4 regions of the Phyllobacterium sp. T2-21 genome follow, and region 2 is predicted to be linked to each of the others. Evidence: predicted binding sites of a transcription regulator. Region 2 holds the regulator's gene; each other region holds the start of a gene.
What was found. Region 2 encodes PhoB, which activates phosphate uptake and scavenging genes when phosphate is short. Its sites were predicted from a motif close to TGTCATNNANCTGTCAT; they were not measured.
Positions count from the first base shown of each region.

Region 1 (3,607 bases), 610 kb from region 2:
ATATAGGCGAATGTGCCCATCGAGGGGTTAAACAGGAACAGCCAGAGCATGCCGGCAATGGCCGGGGCCACGGCGTAGGGCCAGATCATCAGGGTGCGGTAGACACCTTTGCCGCGGATGACCTTGTCGGCCATGACGGCGAACAGCAGCGCGAAGCCCATGGCAATGACTGCCGTGGCGATGGAGAAGATGACCGTGACCTGCAGCGAGTTCAGGTAGTTGGGGTCACTCAGGATGCGCTTGAAATTGCCTAGGCCGACGAACTGGGTCGACAGGCCGAACGGATCCTCGCGCAGCACCGACTGGCGGATGGCCTGGGACGCGGGCCAGTAGAAAAAGACAATCGTGATGGCAAGCTGCGGCGCCAGCAGCAGATATGGCAGGACCTTGTTCGGAAAAGTGACACGCGTTGACGATGCCATGATTGCCCCTCTTGAAAAGAGCCCCGTCCGCAAGACATGCGGACGGGGCGTTCATGAACCGGCTCTTACTGGCCGTTCGCCTGTTTGATGGCTGCATTGCCGCGCTTGACGGCATTGTCGAGCGCCTGCTGGGCGGTCTGCTTGCCGGAGAGCATGTTCTCGAACTCTTCGTTCTCGATATCACGCACCTGCGGCAGGTTCGGCAGGCGGACGCCCTTGGAGTTTTCCGTCGGCGCCTTGCCCATCATCTGCTTGATCGGAATTTCGCGGGCAGGGTTCTTGTCGTAGAAACCGGACTTCTTGGTGTCCTCATAGGCGGCAAGGGTCACCGGCAGATAGCCGGATACCTGGTGCAGGCGGGCCTGGATGTCGGTGCGCGACAGGAAAGTGAAGAAGGCGGCAACGCCCTTGTATTCCGCGTCGGACTTGCCGGCGAACACCCAGAGGCTGGCGCCGCCCGGTGTCGTGTTCTGCGGTGCACCCTTGGCATCGGGGTCATAGGGAAGCTGGCCGGTGCCGTAGTTCATGCCCGATTTGACCACATCGCCCAGGCCGCCGGAGGATTCGGTGAAGATGCCGCATTCGCCCGACAGGAACAGCGGCTTGGCTTCGGATGTGCGCCCGCCGTAACGGAAGGTGCCATCCTTGGCGAGGTCAGCCAGTTCCTGGAAGTGTTTGACATAGATCGGCGCGTTGATCTTCAGTTCGACATCGGTTCCGGCAATGCCGTTTTCATTGGTGCCGTAGGAGACATTGTTCCAGGCGGCAAAGTTTTCCGTGTGGATCCATGTCAGCCATGTCGAGGTATAGCCGCATTTGGCTGCGCCGCTGGTCTTGATCTTCTTGGCGGCTTCCCAGACTTCCGGCCAGGTTTTTGGCGGGTTGTTTTCATCCAGCCCGGCCTTCTTGAAGATATCCTTGTTGTAGTAAAGGATTGGCGAGGAGCTGTTGTAGGGGAAGGACAGCATCGTGCCGTCCGGCTTGGAATAATAGGCAACGATGCCCGGCAGATAGAGGCTCTTGTCGAACTTTGCGCCGCCCATCGAGAGAATGTCGGCCACCGGCTTGATGGCGCCCTCGGCGCCCATCATGACGCCGGTTCCGGCGTCGAATACCTGCATGATATGCGGGGCCTGCTTGGCACGGAACGCGGCAATGCCGGCGTTCAACGTTTCCGGATAGGTGCCTTTGAACACTGGAACGACCTTGTAGTCGCTCTGGCTTTCGTTGAATTCCTTCGACAGGGTTTCAACAACCTCGTTGTTGGCACCGGTCATGGCGTGCCACCAGCTGATTTCGGTGACGGCAAAGGATGAAGTGGACGATGCGAGGATAAGTCCGAGCGCAAGGCTGAGCGAAGTGCCGCGAAATGTCATGTATGTCTCCCATAATGAGGCGTCGTTAGGAACACGCTTATTGGATGCGCTTATGGGCACTATCCTCATTATGTGACAGAGAAACAACAGTTTTATGACTTTGGTCGAATGTCTGGGTTAACGCCTGTGGAAAAAATGCTCAGCTGTTCACTTTTGCGCCGGTCAGATGAGGGTGACGCCGGCCTTGCGCATATTCGCGACCATGGCGGCCAGTGACCCGCCCATGTCGATGGCGCGGCAGGCATCGAGCAGCACATCGGCGGTAAAACCGTGCGCCACCGCATCCAGCGCGGAGTAGGCGACGCAATAGTCTGTCGCCAGCCCGACAAAGGTCACATTGGTGATGCCGCGCTCGCGCAGGTAGCCGGCAAGGCCGGTCGGGGTCTTGCGGTCGTTCTCGAAAAACGCCGAGTAGCTGTCGATGTGGGGACGGAAGCCCTTGCGGATGATCAGTTCGGCCTTGGTCCACTGCAGATCCGCATGGAAATCGGCGCCCGGTGTGCCCTGAATGCAATGGTCCGGCCACAGCGTCTGGTCGCCGTAGGGCATTTTCACCGTGTCGAAGGGCGCCTTGCCGGGATGGGAGAAAGCGAAGCTCGAATGGCCGGCCGGGTGCCAGTCCTGCGTCAGGATGACGTGATCGAACCGGATGATCAGTTTGTTGATGATCGGGACGATTTCGCTTCCGCCATCCACGGCCAGTGTACCGCCCGGGCAAAAATCGTTCTGCACATCGATGACGACAAGCGCATCCCCAGCCATTTTATTTCTCCGATTGTCCGGTGGTCCGAATGTCAAATTCGTTCCACTAGGGATGGCAGTATGGACAATCGGAGAAAGTCGTCAACTCGGGTTTCGGGCGTAATGCAGATCGCCGTCGATCCAGACGTGATCGACGTCAAGCGCATCATCGAGGTGCACGATATTGGCGACATATCCGGTGCCGATGCGCCCGTAGCGATGATCGACCCGGATGCTCTCGGCGGGATAGAGCGAGGCCATCCGCAGGGCTTCCTCCAGGTCCAGCCCAAGCTCGCGATGGACGAAGCGGACTGCCGAAATCATGTCGAGATCGGCTCCCGCCAGCGTGCCGTCTTCGAGCGTCAGGCGGCCGTCATGCCGGCGGATCGTCCGTCCGTTCAGCGTGAAGGTGGTGATATCCGTGCCGATGGTCGACATGGCGTCGGTCACGAGAAAAATCCTGGCCGGACCCTGCTTGGCACGCAGGGCAATCGCCATCGAGGCCTTGCTGACGTGGAAACCGTCGGCAATCAGCCCCGCCGACAGTTCGCCGGTTTCAAGGATGGCGCCGACAACGCCGGGGCTGCGGTTCCCGAGCTGGCTCATGGCATTGAAAAGATGGGTTGCCATGGACGCGCCGGCATCCTTGGCCGCGACCGCCGTTTCATAAGTTGCGCCGCTGTGGCCGATGCTGACGATGACGCCCGCATCGACCATGGCCTTGATCTTGTCGACGGGAACGGTCTCCGGGGCGACGGTGGTGAGCAGTACCGGCAGTGCCTGCACGGCTTCCACGATCGCCACGAGATCGCTGTCCTCCATCGGGCGGATGAGCGCGGGATCGTGCGTGCCCTTGTGCGAGACGGAAAGGTGCGGCCCTTCGAGATGCAGGCCGATAAATCCGGTGACTTTTTCCAGCGCCGCCGCCTTGCCGGCGGCAATCGCCGCATTGGTGATGGCGGGGGTGTCGGTGATCAGGGTTGGCAGGAGGGCCGTCGTGCCGAAGGCGAAATGCGCCTGGCAGATGGTCCTGATCGCCTCGACGCTCGGGCCGTCGTTCAGAAGAAC
Region 1 is NZ_AP027912.1:3,233,000-3,236,606, reverse strand. Features, by position in the region: gene ugpA (sn-glycerol-3-phosphate ABC transporter permease UgpA) at 1-422, opposite strand, end outside; gene ugpB (sn-glycerol-3-phosphate ABC transporter substrate-binding protein UgpB) at 488-1,798, opposite strand; gene pncA (bifunctional nicotinamidase/pyrazinamidase) at 1,961-2,560, opposite strand; gene nagA (N-acetylglucosamine-6-phosphate deacetylase) at 2,642-3,607, opposite strand, start outside.
Region 1: ugpB (sn-glycerol-3-phosphate ABC transporter substrate-binding protein UgpB) is a predicted target of PhoB. The motif match lies at 1,882-1,898, and genes of this name have one in related genera.

Region 2 (3,607 bases):
TCGACGAACTGCGCCAGAACTACACCATCGTCATCGTCACCCATTCGATGCAGCAGGCGGCCCGCGTTTCGCAGCGCACCGCCATGTTCCATCTCGGAAACCTCGTCGAGGTGGGCGATACGGAAATGATGTTCACCAATCCGACGGAAAAGCGCACGCAGGACTACATCACCGGACGCTTCGGCTAATCACGGGAAACAGGGATAAGAATATGACCGAGTCGCAGCATACCGTCCGTTCCTATGACGACGAACTGAAGTTCCTGACGCACAAGATCGCCGAAATGGGCGGCCATGCCGAGCGCATGGTCGAACAGGCCGTCACCGCCATGGTGAACTCCGACAACGCGCTGGCCCAGCGCGTCATTTCGGACGATCTCATCCTCGATGCCGGACAGCGCGAGATCGACGAAAAGGCCATCACCATCATCGGCAAGCGCCAGCCCATGGCGATCGATCTGCGTGAGATCATCGGCGCCATCCGCATTTCCTCCGACCTCGAACGGGTCGGCGACCTCGGCAAGAACATCGCCAAGCGCGTTGTCGCCGTCACCGATACGCGTCAGACGCTGTCGGTCTATCGCGGCCTGCAGACCATCGCGGAACTCGCCCTGACGCAGCTGAAGGACGTGCTCGACGCCTATGCGACACGCTCCGTGCAGCAGGTCAACATCGTGCGTGAGCGCGATGATGAAATCGATGCGCTGTACACATCGCTGTTCCGCGAACTCCTGACCTACATGATGGAAGACCCGCGCAACATCTCCGCCTGCACGCACCTTCTCTTCTGCGCCAAGAATATCGAGCGCATCGGAGACCATGCGACGAACATTGCTGAAACGGTCTACTACATCGTGACGGGTGCCCAGCTTCCGGCCGAACGGCCCAAGGAAGACCAGACCCACAGCATCATCGTCGATGAAGCCAGACAGCCTTAATTAGGATTCCAGCAATGGCGATCGCTCCCAAAATCACTGTTGTCGAAGACGAGGAAGCGCTCAGCGTCCTTCTCCGGTACAATCTTGAAGCCGAAGGTTATGTCGTCGAGACAATCGCACGCGGTGACGAGGCGGAAATTGCGCTGCGTGAAAAAGTGCCGGATCTGCTCATTCTCGACTGGATGCTGCCGGGTCTTTCCGGCATCGAACTCTGCCGCCGTCTGCGGGCGCGGCGCGAGACCGAAATCCTGCCGATCATCATGCTGACGGCGCGCGGCGAAGAGAGCGAGCGGGTGCGCGGCCTTGCCACCGGTGCTGATGACTACATGGTCAAGCCGTTCTCGACCCCGGAACTGCTTGCCCGCATCAAGGCCATGCTGCGCCGGGTCAATCCGAGCCTGCTGTCGCATGTGCTCAGCTTCGGCGATCTGAAGCTCGACCGCGAGCAGCACCGCGTGTTCCGCAAGGAGCGCGAGTTGAAGCTCGGGCCGACCGAATTCCGCCTGCTGGAATTCCTGATGCAGTCCCCCGGCCGGGTGTTCTCGCGCGGCCAGCTCCTGGACAATGTCTGGGGCGCAGACATCTACGTGGACGACCGTACCGTCGACGTGCATGTCGGGCGGCTGCGCAAGGCCATCAATATCGGCCGCTCGATCGATCCGATCCGCACCGTGCGCGGTGCGGGGTATTCGTTCGGGTAGTCAGTGCCTGCGCGAGAGTTCGCGCGTCGCCCCCTCGATACCCGCCAGGGTCATGGGATACATGCGATGCGCGAAAATCTTGCGGATCATTGCCGTCGAGGCGGTGTAGTCCCAATATTGTTCCTTTGACGGATTGAGCCACGCGGCGTTCTTCCAGTGGTCGAGCACCCGGCCGAGCCAGACCGCGCCCGCCTCCTGGTTCCAGTGCTCGACCGATCCGCCCGCATGGGAAACCTCGTAGGGCGCCATGGCGGCATCCCCGACGAAGATGACCTTGTAGTCCGGTCCGTATTTATGGATGAGATCGAGCGTCGGTATGCGTTCCGCATGGCGGCGGCGGTTGTCCTTCCACACACCCTCGTAGAGGCAGTTGTGGAAGTAGAAATATTCCATGTGCTTGAATTCCGAGCGGACGGCGGAGAACAGTTCCTCGGCGATCCGGATATGCTCGTCCATGGAGCCGCCCACATCGAAGAACATCAGCAGCTTGACATGATTGCGCCGTTCGGGCCGCGTCTGCACGTCGAGATAGCCGTGTTCGGCGGTTGACCTGATGGTGCCGGAAAGATCAAGCTCGTCATCGGCGCCTTCGCGCACCCAGCGGCGCAGCCGTTTCAGAGCAACCTTGATGTTGCGGGTGCCCAGCTCGACACTGTCGTCAAAATTCCTGAATTCACGCTTGTCCCAGACCTTGACCGCCCGGCCGTGCCGGCCCTCGTCCTGGCCGATGCGCACGCCTTCGGGATTGTAGCCATAGGCACCGAAGGGTGAGGTTCCGGCCGTGCCGATCCACTTCGAGCCGCCCTGATGCCGGCCCTTCTGCTCCTCAAGCCGCTGGCGCAGGGTTTCCATCAGCTTGTCGAAACCGCCCAGCGCCTCGATCAGCTTCTTCTCTTCTTCGGTGAGGTGCTTTTCGGCGAGCCGGCGCAACCATTCCTCAGGCAGATTGGCAATGTCGACACCGCTCTCGCCGCCGAGCAGTTCCAGCCCCTTGAACACGTGGCCGAAGACCTGATCGAAACGGTCGAGATGGCGCTCGTCCTTCACCAGGGCGGAACGGGCGAGATAGTAGAACCCTTCCACATCATAGGTCACCAGCCCCGCATCCAGCCCCTCAAGCAACGTCAGATATTCCCGCAGCGATACGGGAATCTTGGCCGCCTTGAGCTCGAGGAAGAAGGGGAGGAACATGGCTAAACCCGCTTATTGTCGTCGATGAACGGCGTCAGTTCGCCGATCCGGCCCTTTGTGCCGGGGCGGACGGAGAGCATCATCCCTGCCTCCTCGCCATGAAGGCCAGCCGCTCGAACAGGTGTACGTCCTGCTCGTTCTTCAGCAGGGCGCCGTGCAGTTTCGGCAAGGCGTTCTTCGGGTCGGCGCGCAAATCTTCCGGGGCGATGTCGTCGGCAACCAGCAGGCGGATCCAGTCCAGCGCTTCGGAGGTCGACGGCTTCTTCTTCAGGCCGGGCACATCGCGGATCTCGTAGAACTGGGTGAGGGCGGCGCGCACGAGGTTCTGCTTGATGCCGGGATAATGCACCTCGACGATCCGGGTCAGCGTATCGACATCCGGGAAGCGGATATAGTGGAAGAAGCAGCGGCGCAGAAAGGCGTCGGGCAGTTCCTTCTCGTTGTTGGAGGTGATGATGACGATTGGCCGGTGTACGGCGCGGATCGTTTCGCCGGTTTCGTAGACGTGAAATTCGTTGCGGTCGAGCTCCTGCAGGAGATCGTTGGGAAACTCGATATCCGCCTTGTCGATCTCGTCGATCAGCAGCACGACTTTCCTGTCGGTCGTGAAGGCATGCCACAGCTTGCCGGGCTTGATGTAGTTGGCGATGTCGTTGAACTTGGCATCGCCGAGCTGCGAATCGCGCAGGCGGCTGACGGCATCATATTCGTAGAGGCCCTGCTGCGCCTTGGTGGTGGATTTGACGTTCCATTCGACCAGTTCCAGATCGAGCGCCGC
Region 2 is NZ_AP027912.1:173,991-177,597, reverse strand. Features, by position in the region: gene pstB (phosphate ABC transporter ATP-binding protein PstB) at 1-188, shown strand, start outside; gene phoU (phosphate signaling complex protein PhoU) at 212-937, shown strand; gene phoB (phosphate regulon transcriptional regulator PhoB) at 952-1,638, shown strand; gene ACZ5FP_RS00880 (vWA domain-containing protein) at 1,639-2,829, opposite strand; gene ACZ5FP_RS00875 (AAA family ATPase) at 2,909-3,607, opposite strand, start outside.

Region 3 (3,607 bases), 270 kb from region 2:
AGACATTCTTCATCACCGCTGCATCCTTTGGTGCGCTGTCGCTCTACGGCTACACGACGAAGCGCGATCTCTCCGGAATGGGTTCGTTCCTGTTCATGGGTCTGATCGGCATTCTCCTTGCCGGTGTGGTCAACATCTTCCTGCAGTCCAGTGCTTTGCAGTTTGCAATCTCTGCGATCGGCGTTCTGGTCTTTGCAGGTCTGACGGCCTATGACACCCAGAGCATCAAGGAAATGTACTATGAAGGCGACAGCTCGGACACCTATGGCCGCAAGGCGATCATGGGTGCGCTGCGCCTCTATCTCGACTTCATCAACATGTTCATGTTCCTGTTGCAGTTCCTCGGCAATCGCAACTGATCCTGGACGTTATGAACGAGTGAAAATGGGCAGCGGAAACGCTGCCCTTTTTCTTGGCGGCATTGCATTCATCCGATATTTTTGCGATCGATTGCGGTCATGACCAGCATTCATATCCGCCCGGCACAGCTCACTGACCTGCCCGCTATCACCGCAATCTATCGCGATGCGGTTCTGCACGGTACGGCCACCTACGAGATCGAGCCGCCCGCGCCGGCGGAGATGACCAAGCGGTTCCATACGATCACCAGTGATGGTTTCCCCTACAGCGTGGCCGAGATTGACGGCATCGTGAGCGGCTACGCCTATGCCAGTTATTTCCGTACCCGCCCGGCCTATTGGTGGAGTGTCGAGGATTCGATCTACATTGCGCCGCAGGCCAAGGGCAAAGGCATGGGCAAAGCCCTGCTTCAACGCTTGATCATCGATTGCACGGCGCTTGGATTTCGCCAGTTCATCGCTGTTATCGGCGATGGTCACGCTGCGTCAGCGTCTGTGCGCCTGCATACCAGTTGCGGTTTCAGGCATTGCGGCACCATTGAAGGATCGGGTTTCAAGCATGGCCGCTGGCTGGATACGGTTCTCATGCAGCTTGATATGAATGGCGGGACCACGACCCTCCCGGGGCCGGCACCTTTGAGAGGTTGAGCAGCTTTAGCTCCGCACGACCTGCAGCGATTTGTCGAATATCCTGAGTACCCTGTCGAGTTCCGTGCCGCGCTTGAGAATAAGACCGCTCGCGGCAATCACGCTATAGGCGCCTTGCTTGCGGGCCAGCCGCGGATTTTTCTCGATCCGGAACATCGGCACTTCACTGGTTCGGCGAAACACAGAAAACACAGCCCGGTCATTCAGATGGTCAATGGCATAATCGCGCCATTCGCCTGCTGAAACCATGAAGCCGTATATTCTGAGGATTTGATCAAGTTCCCGCCGATTGAATGTAACGGGGAGATCATGTGCGCCGGAGAGTGAAATGAGTTTCGCCTGCTGTTGCGATTCGTCGCCACCTGCATTGCTGTCCATCAATCAATCCGCCCTTAGATTTGCCGTATGACAACTGGATGACAGAAGGGTGACCTGTTCCGCCCGCATTTACAAGCCTGTAAGTGTCAGGGCGCGCGCAATTGAACGCAAAAATGTCGTTGCCATTGTGCCTTTCACAAAGGAATACGCCCTGTTTCCATTGGTGATGTCTGGCCACAGTTTCGCCATGTTGCACTCGCATTGCCGCCGGATTTCAGACCCACCTTCAGCCCGTTGTCTGAGACGGTTCGGTCTTGAGCGGTCCGATACCCCAAGCCCCCCGCCCAAACGGGCTGTTCTGGCCGAACCATTCAGTCTCTCAATGGCAACAAGCCCCAAGACTTCAGGCTGGTTTTACCAGCCTTTTTTCTTGCCTGCAGAAATGCTCTTTATAATCAGGGCTTTGTCATGATCGAGGCGCCAATGATAGGCCCCGGTTTGCCTTCACCAAGCATTTCCTGCAACAGGACAGCGCAGCCGGAAGCCTTCTTGCTGGCAATCTCGGTCAGCGGAATTTCGATCTTCTGCGATTTGCCATCCCACATGCCAACCGTTTCCATTGCGCGGACGCTGTTGGCGTAGCTGACATTGCGCCCGCCGTTCTCGCCATCGGGTATGGAAACAATGGTTTCCTTGTTGAAATAGGCGAGAAGAACGCGCACAGGATTTTTTGCGGCAGCCCCCTCACCAATATTGATGACCAGGCGATCCGGAGAGGTTTTTTCGATCGATACGGGAATTGTCAGTCCAGAATCACCATTGCGCATCTCATCGATTCGGCGCCGGATTTTAGCGCCGTCCTGACCGTTTACATGCTCGCGGCCATTGAGGATTGCCTGCGGTGTGTAAACACCTGTCAGTCCAAGTGCCTTGCGATAGGCATTCTGCCGCGCGGTGTTTTCGGGCAGCGCAAGATTATCCACCCACCCGCGATAATCCCAATAGTCAACATGGAAGGCCAGTGCGACGACTTTCCCTTCCGCGACCAACTGCTTGAGGACGGCATCGGCTGGTGGACATGAGCCGCAGCCCTGCGAGGTATAAAGCTCAACCACGCCATCTGGTTTCGTGCCGATGCTCCCGGCATAAACCGGCCACGTGAACCCCGCCGCTACAAGGAGCGGGCAGGCGATCAGAATGGCTTTGAGCAGGGTGCGCAGGGTCAAGGGTACGAGCTTTCTTCCCGAATTTTTCTTTGATCTTGTATGAGAGTGATTGCCAGACAATTGATAGGGATGCGTTTTATCAAGAGGAAGTCACTTTGAGGTGAATTCGATCACGTTTACAGGCAAAACCATATAATTATTGGCGAAATCGCGAAAAAAAGACCGCCGGTTGCCCGGCGGTCTCCGATTTCAGAGCTTTTCGCTGCTTTAAGCGGCGAGATCGCGCAGCACGTACTGCAGGATGCCGCCATTCTTGAGGTATTCCAACTCATCGATTGTATCGATACGGCAGATCAGCGGTACCTGCTTGACCGTACCATCCACGAACGTCACCGTGGCATGGGTCTTCTGGCGCGGCTGGATCGTGGCAAGACCTTCGATCGAAACTGTCTCATCGCCCTTCAGGCCAAGCGACTGCCAGCTCGTGCCCTCTTCCAGAACGAAGGGGACGATGCCCATTCCCACGAGATTCGAACGATGGATGCGCTCGAAGGACTGGGAAATCACTGCGCGAACGCCGAGAAGGTTCGTGCCCTTGGCCGCCCAGTCACGCGATGAACCGTTGCCGTATTCGATACCTGCAAAGATGACCAGCGGGACATTCTCGCTGCGGTACTGCATGGCGGCATCATAGATCGGCATTTCCTCTTTCGAGGGGTAATGGATCGTGTACCCGCCTTCGCGGCCATTTTCGCCAAGCATGTGATTGCGGATGCGGATATTGGCGAAGGTGCCGCGCATCATCACTTCATGGTTGCCGCGACGCGTGCCGTACTGGTTGAAGTCCAGGGGTGCCACACCGTGATCGGTCAGGTACTTGCCGGCAGGCGAGGCCGCCTTGATCGAACCGGCCGGAGAGATGTGGTCGGTGGTGATCTTGTCGCCGAAGAGTCCAAGGATACGTGCACCCTTGATATCGTTGACGATGCCGGGTGTCTTGCCCATGCCGACAAAGTAGGGCGGGTTCTGCACATAGGTCGAGTTGTCGTCCCATGCATAGGTCTGGCCAGCGGGCACCTTGACGTCCTGCCAGTTCTGGTCGCCCTTGAACACATC
Region 3 is NZ_AP027912.1:441,179-444,785, reverse strand. Features, by position in the region: gene ACZ5FP_RS02255 (Bax inhibitor-1/YccA family protein) at 1-359, shown strand, start outside; gene ACZ5FP_RS02250 (N-acetyltransferase family protein) at 459-1,007, shown strand; gene ACZ5FP_RS02245 (DUF2794 domain-containing protein) at 1,014-1,385, opposite strand; gene ACZ5FP_RS02240 (DUF1223 domain-containing protein) at 1,781-2,551, opposite strand; gene acnA (aconitate hydratase AcnA) at 2,759-3,607, opposite strand, start outside.
Region 3: ACZ5FP_RS02245 (DUF2794 domain-containing protein) is a predicted target of PhoB. The motif match lies at 1,413-1,429, and genes of this name have one in related genera.

Region 4 (3,607 bases), on a different replicon from region 2:
CTCGCCTATCTCGGCAACCTCAATGTCGATGGCATCAAGATCGATAAATCATTCACCCAGACGATCGGAACCGGCTCGGTGACGGTCTCGATTGTCCCGCAGATCATCGACATGGCCCGTGTCCTCAACCTCGGAATCGTTGTCGAAGGCATCGAGACAGCCACGCAGCGCGACTACTTTGCCGGGCTGCAAACGCCGATCGACGGTCAGGGATGGTTTTACGGCAAGCCAGTCAGTGCCGCAGCGCTGCAGGAACTGGTGCAGGAAAAATTCTAGGGCCGCGGTGCCCAGAACGGCGCGGTGTCCTTGAACGCCCGCCATCTGCCGATCAGCTGTTTGCCACCCGCCGCCTGGCGGTGCCCCTGCCAGCCGATGACGGCCCCGACGGCCCGGTTAGCCTCCGCGCCGAGGGAATCATGGTCGAGCGTATCCATGAGCTCATGCGCGCTCTTGATGTCGTTCGCCTCACCCAGAAGATCCTGCAGCCGCGACAGGCGCTTCAGGTATTTTGCGGTCACCGGCCGGCTGGAATAGAGCGGCAGAAAAAACTCCGCGGCATAGCGCAAGCGCTTCAGCCCAAGGCGCAGCCGATGGCGCGCATCGGCATGCAGGTGGCGAAAGCCGTGCCCCCGCCTGCGGACCTGCCGTTCTATCCGATCCAGCACCCGCGCCGCAAACTGCCCCAGCGGCTCGGTCAGGATGCGCAAATCCTCGCTGGCAATATCGTTGCGCCAGCTCCTCTGTTCGATCACCAGCCCCAGGGACAACAGGAACCGGTTGGTCCTGGGATCGCCGATGATACGCCGGACGGCCTGGTAGGCCTGATCGTGGGAGGACATGCATGCCGCACGGAAGGCGGATATATTGACATGCGGCAGAGCGGCTTCCTCAATCTCTGTCAGGGTCGAATGCAGGAAAACGTCCCAGTTTCGGGCGGGACCCAGCGCCTGCCCGAACAGTTTTGCCTCGGCGTTGAGGTTGTCCAGCGACGGCGCCTGCAACTCGCGGCAGAGAAAATGCAGCGCCACGCGCAATCGCCGGAGCGCGACGCGCAACTGGTGGACGCCTTCCGGCTCTTGCCCGGTTTGACTGGCGCTAAGATTGGCCACGATCTGCTGCTGGCAATTGGTCAGAAGCTTGGCAATCGCCTCATCGACCGTATCAGACCTGACGAAGCCGGACGGTGCCGCCTTGACGGCCGATGGTTCATCGCCAAGCGCCAGCGCATAGCCCCGCGCCGATTTGCTCTGCGTTTCCAGGCAAAGCGGCGCAACATCCATCAAATTGAGACCGAACTGATAGAGCGCCGCGACTTTCCCCTGCTTCAGCTCAAGTTCGACTTCCGACAGCGGCACGCGCGTTGCGCCGAATTCAATGACGCCGTCATCAAGCGCAAGTTCGATCCGGGCGTCCTGATGGTCGAGCATCAGCAGATGCCGCCGGACTCTGGTCGCAAAAACCGGTGCCAACTCATCCGCCGTCATTCCGTCCAAAGGCGCGCCGATGTCGGCAAGCGGCAGCAGAGCAAGGTCGGGCGCCATGCCGCTCACCACCGTCTCCCACTCGTTGCGTTGCAGAGAACCGTGATCCGCTGCCCGCTTGACCGTCTGCACATGTTGACGGCCCTCACGCCGGACACGCAGCGACAATCCCGCCGCAAACAGCCGGTGATCGGAGGTGTCGTAATAGGTGGCATCAAGCCGCCGGATCAAGCCCTTGTTGCGGGCAGCCTGCTGAACCGCTGCGGAGGCGCGAATTTCATCGAGCATGCCCACGGGTGCCCGCAGCTTCAACTCGATCTCGACAGGGGCACGCGGCGGAACGGCAGCAGTCCCGGCGCCCGCACCGTCCTCCGTTCCGTGAACCGAAACTCCAGCCATTCCGTCCGCTCCCGTCGATCATCCCGTTGCACGGACTATACTATCGCGTGTGCGCCGTCTTGGTAGCGCAAATATTGTTGAGCCGGGTTGCCGGCTGATGGCCAGCGGGACCCAGGGCCGTCGCCGCTGTCATGTGCGTATTACATTCCGGTTCTAGACCCTACCGGAAAGGTCTCCTTGCGCGATTCCGGGGGATGGTCTCTTCCCAAGATCGACCCCGAGACCACCCGCCACACTGTCTTGTCAAAGGATTTTTCCATGCGCCATCTGCCGTCAATCCTGTTGCGTTTGCTTGCAACCTCCATGGCCATACTTCCGGCCGCAGCCTTTGCCGATAATTCGGTTGCGATCAGCGGTGCAACGCTCGTCAATAAGGGGCTGGTCGGCGTTGGACGGATTCCGGCCAATCAGCGCGACAAATTCGGCGAAACCTTCGGTTCCGGCTCGGGCATGGCGATGAACCCGGCCGAGTGGAGCCGCGATGGCGACAGCTACAAGGGCACGATGCTGCTCCTGCCCGACCGCGGTTACAATGTGGCGGGTACAACCGACTACCGCCCCCGCCTCAACATGCTGTCGATCCGGTTCACGCCGGTGGCGCCCGGCGCAACACCGTCCGCCGACAAGCAGCAGAGCGGCGTCGAGGCCGCACTCACCGACACGTTGCTGCTGGTGGACGACAAGGGCACCGATACAACCGGCCTCGACCCGCAGTCCGATGTTCGCGCCGCTGCCGGGGATTTTCCCATGCTGCCGCAGGCCGTCAATGGCAAGATATCCCTGGACAATGAGGCAATCGTCCGCCTCGCCGATGGCACGATGCTCATCAGCGACGAGTATGGACCGAATATTTACCGCTTTTCCGCCGAGGGCCGCATGATGTCGGCAACCCAGCCTCCGGCAGCGCTGGTTCCCATGCGCCATGGCAAGGCGAATTTCTCATCCAACAATCCGGGGCCCGGCGCACAGGCGCCCGATCCGAAGGATCCCGATACCGGCCGCCAGAACAATCAGGGCCTGGAAGGCATGGCACTGACGCCCGACGGCAAGTTCCTGATCGCCGTTCTCCAGTCGGCCGCGCGGCAGGATGGCGGCGATTCCAGTTCGACCCGCCAGAACACCCGCGCCCTCGTCTATGACGCGGCCGATCCGGCCCATCTGAAGCTGGTGCATGAATATGTCGTGCCGCTTCCCGTCTTCACCAATGCCAAGGGCAAGAAGGCTGTAGCAGCGCAGAGCGAGATCGTGGCTTTGTCCGACAAGGCATTCCTGATGCTGGCACGCGACAGCGGCAATGGTTATGGCCTTGACGGCGACACGTCGCTCTACCGCAACATCGCCGTCGTCGACACCTCGGCGGCCACCGATATCGCCGGAAGTGCCTTCGATGCCGACAAGGCCGTTGCACCCAAGGGCATTGTCGACCCCTCTGTTACACCGGCAACACTGACCCCCTTCATTGATATCAATGACAATGCGAACCTGTCGCGCTTCGGCCTGCACAACGGTGCGCCCAATGACCGCAACAACCTGTCGGAAAAATGGGAAGCTATGGCACTTGTCAGCGTCCTCGATCCCAAGCTGCCGGACGACTATTTCCTTTTCGTCGGCAACGACAATGACTTCCTGACCCAGGACGGCTTTCAGGTCGGCGCGAGCTACAAGGCCGAGGGCGGTGCCGATGTCGACACCATGTTCCAGGTGTTTCAGGTCACCATTCCCGGACT
Region 4 is NZ_AP027914.1:201,963-205,569, forward strand. Features, by position in the region: gene ACZ5FP_RS21280 (EAL domain-containing protein) at 1-276, shown strand, start outside; gene ACZ5FP_RS21285 (CYTH and CHAD domain-containing protein) at 273-1,880, opposite strand; gene ACZ5FP_RS21290 (esterase-like activity of phytase family protein) at 2,184-3,607, shown strand, end outside.
Region 4: ACZ5FP_RS21290 (esterase-like activity of phytase family protein) is a predicted target of PhoB. The motif match lies at 2,008-2,024, and genes of this name have one in related genera.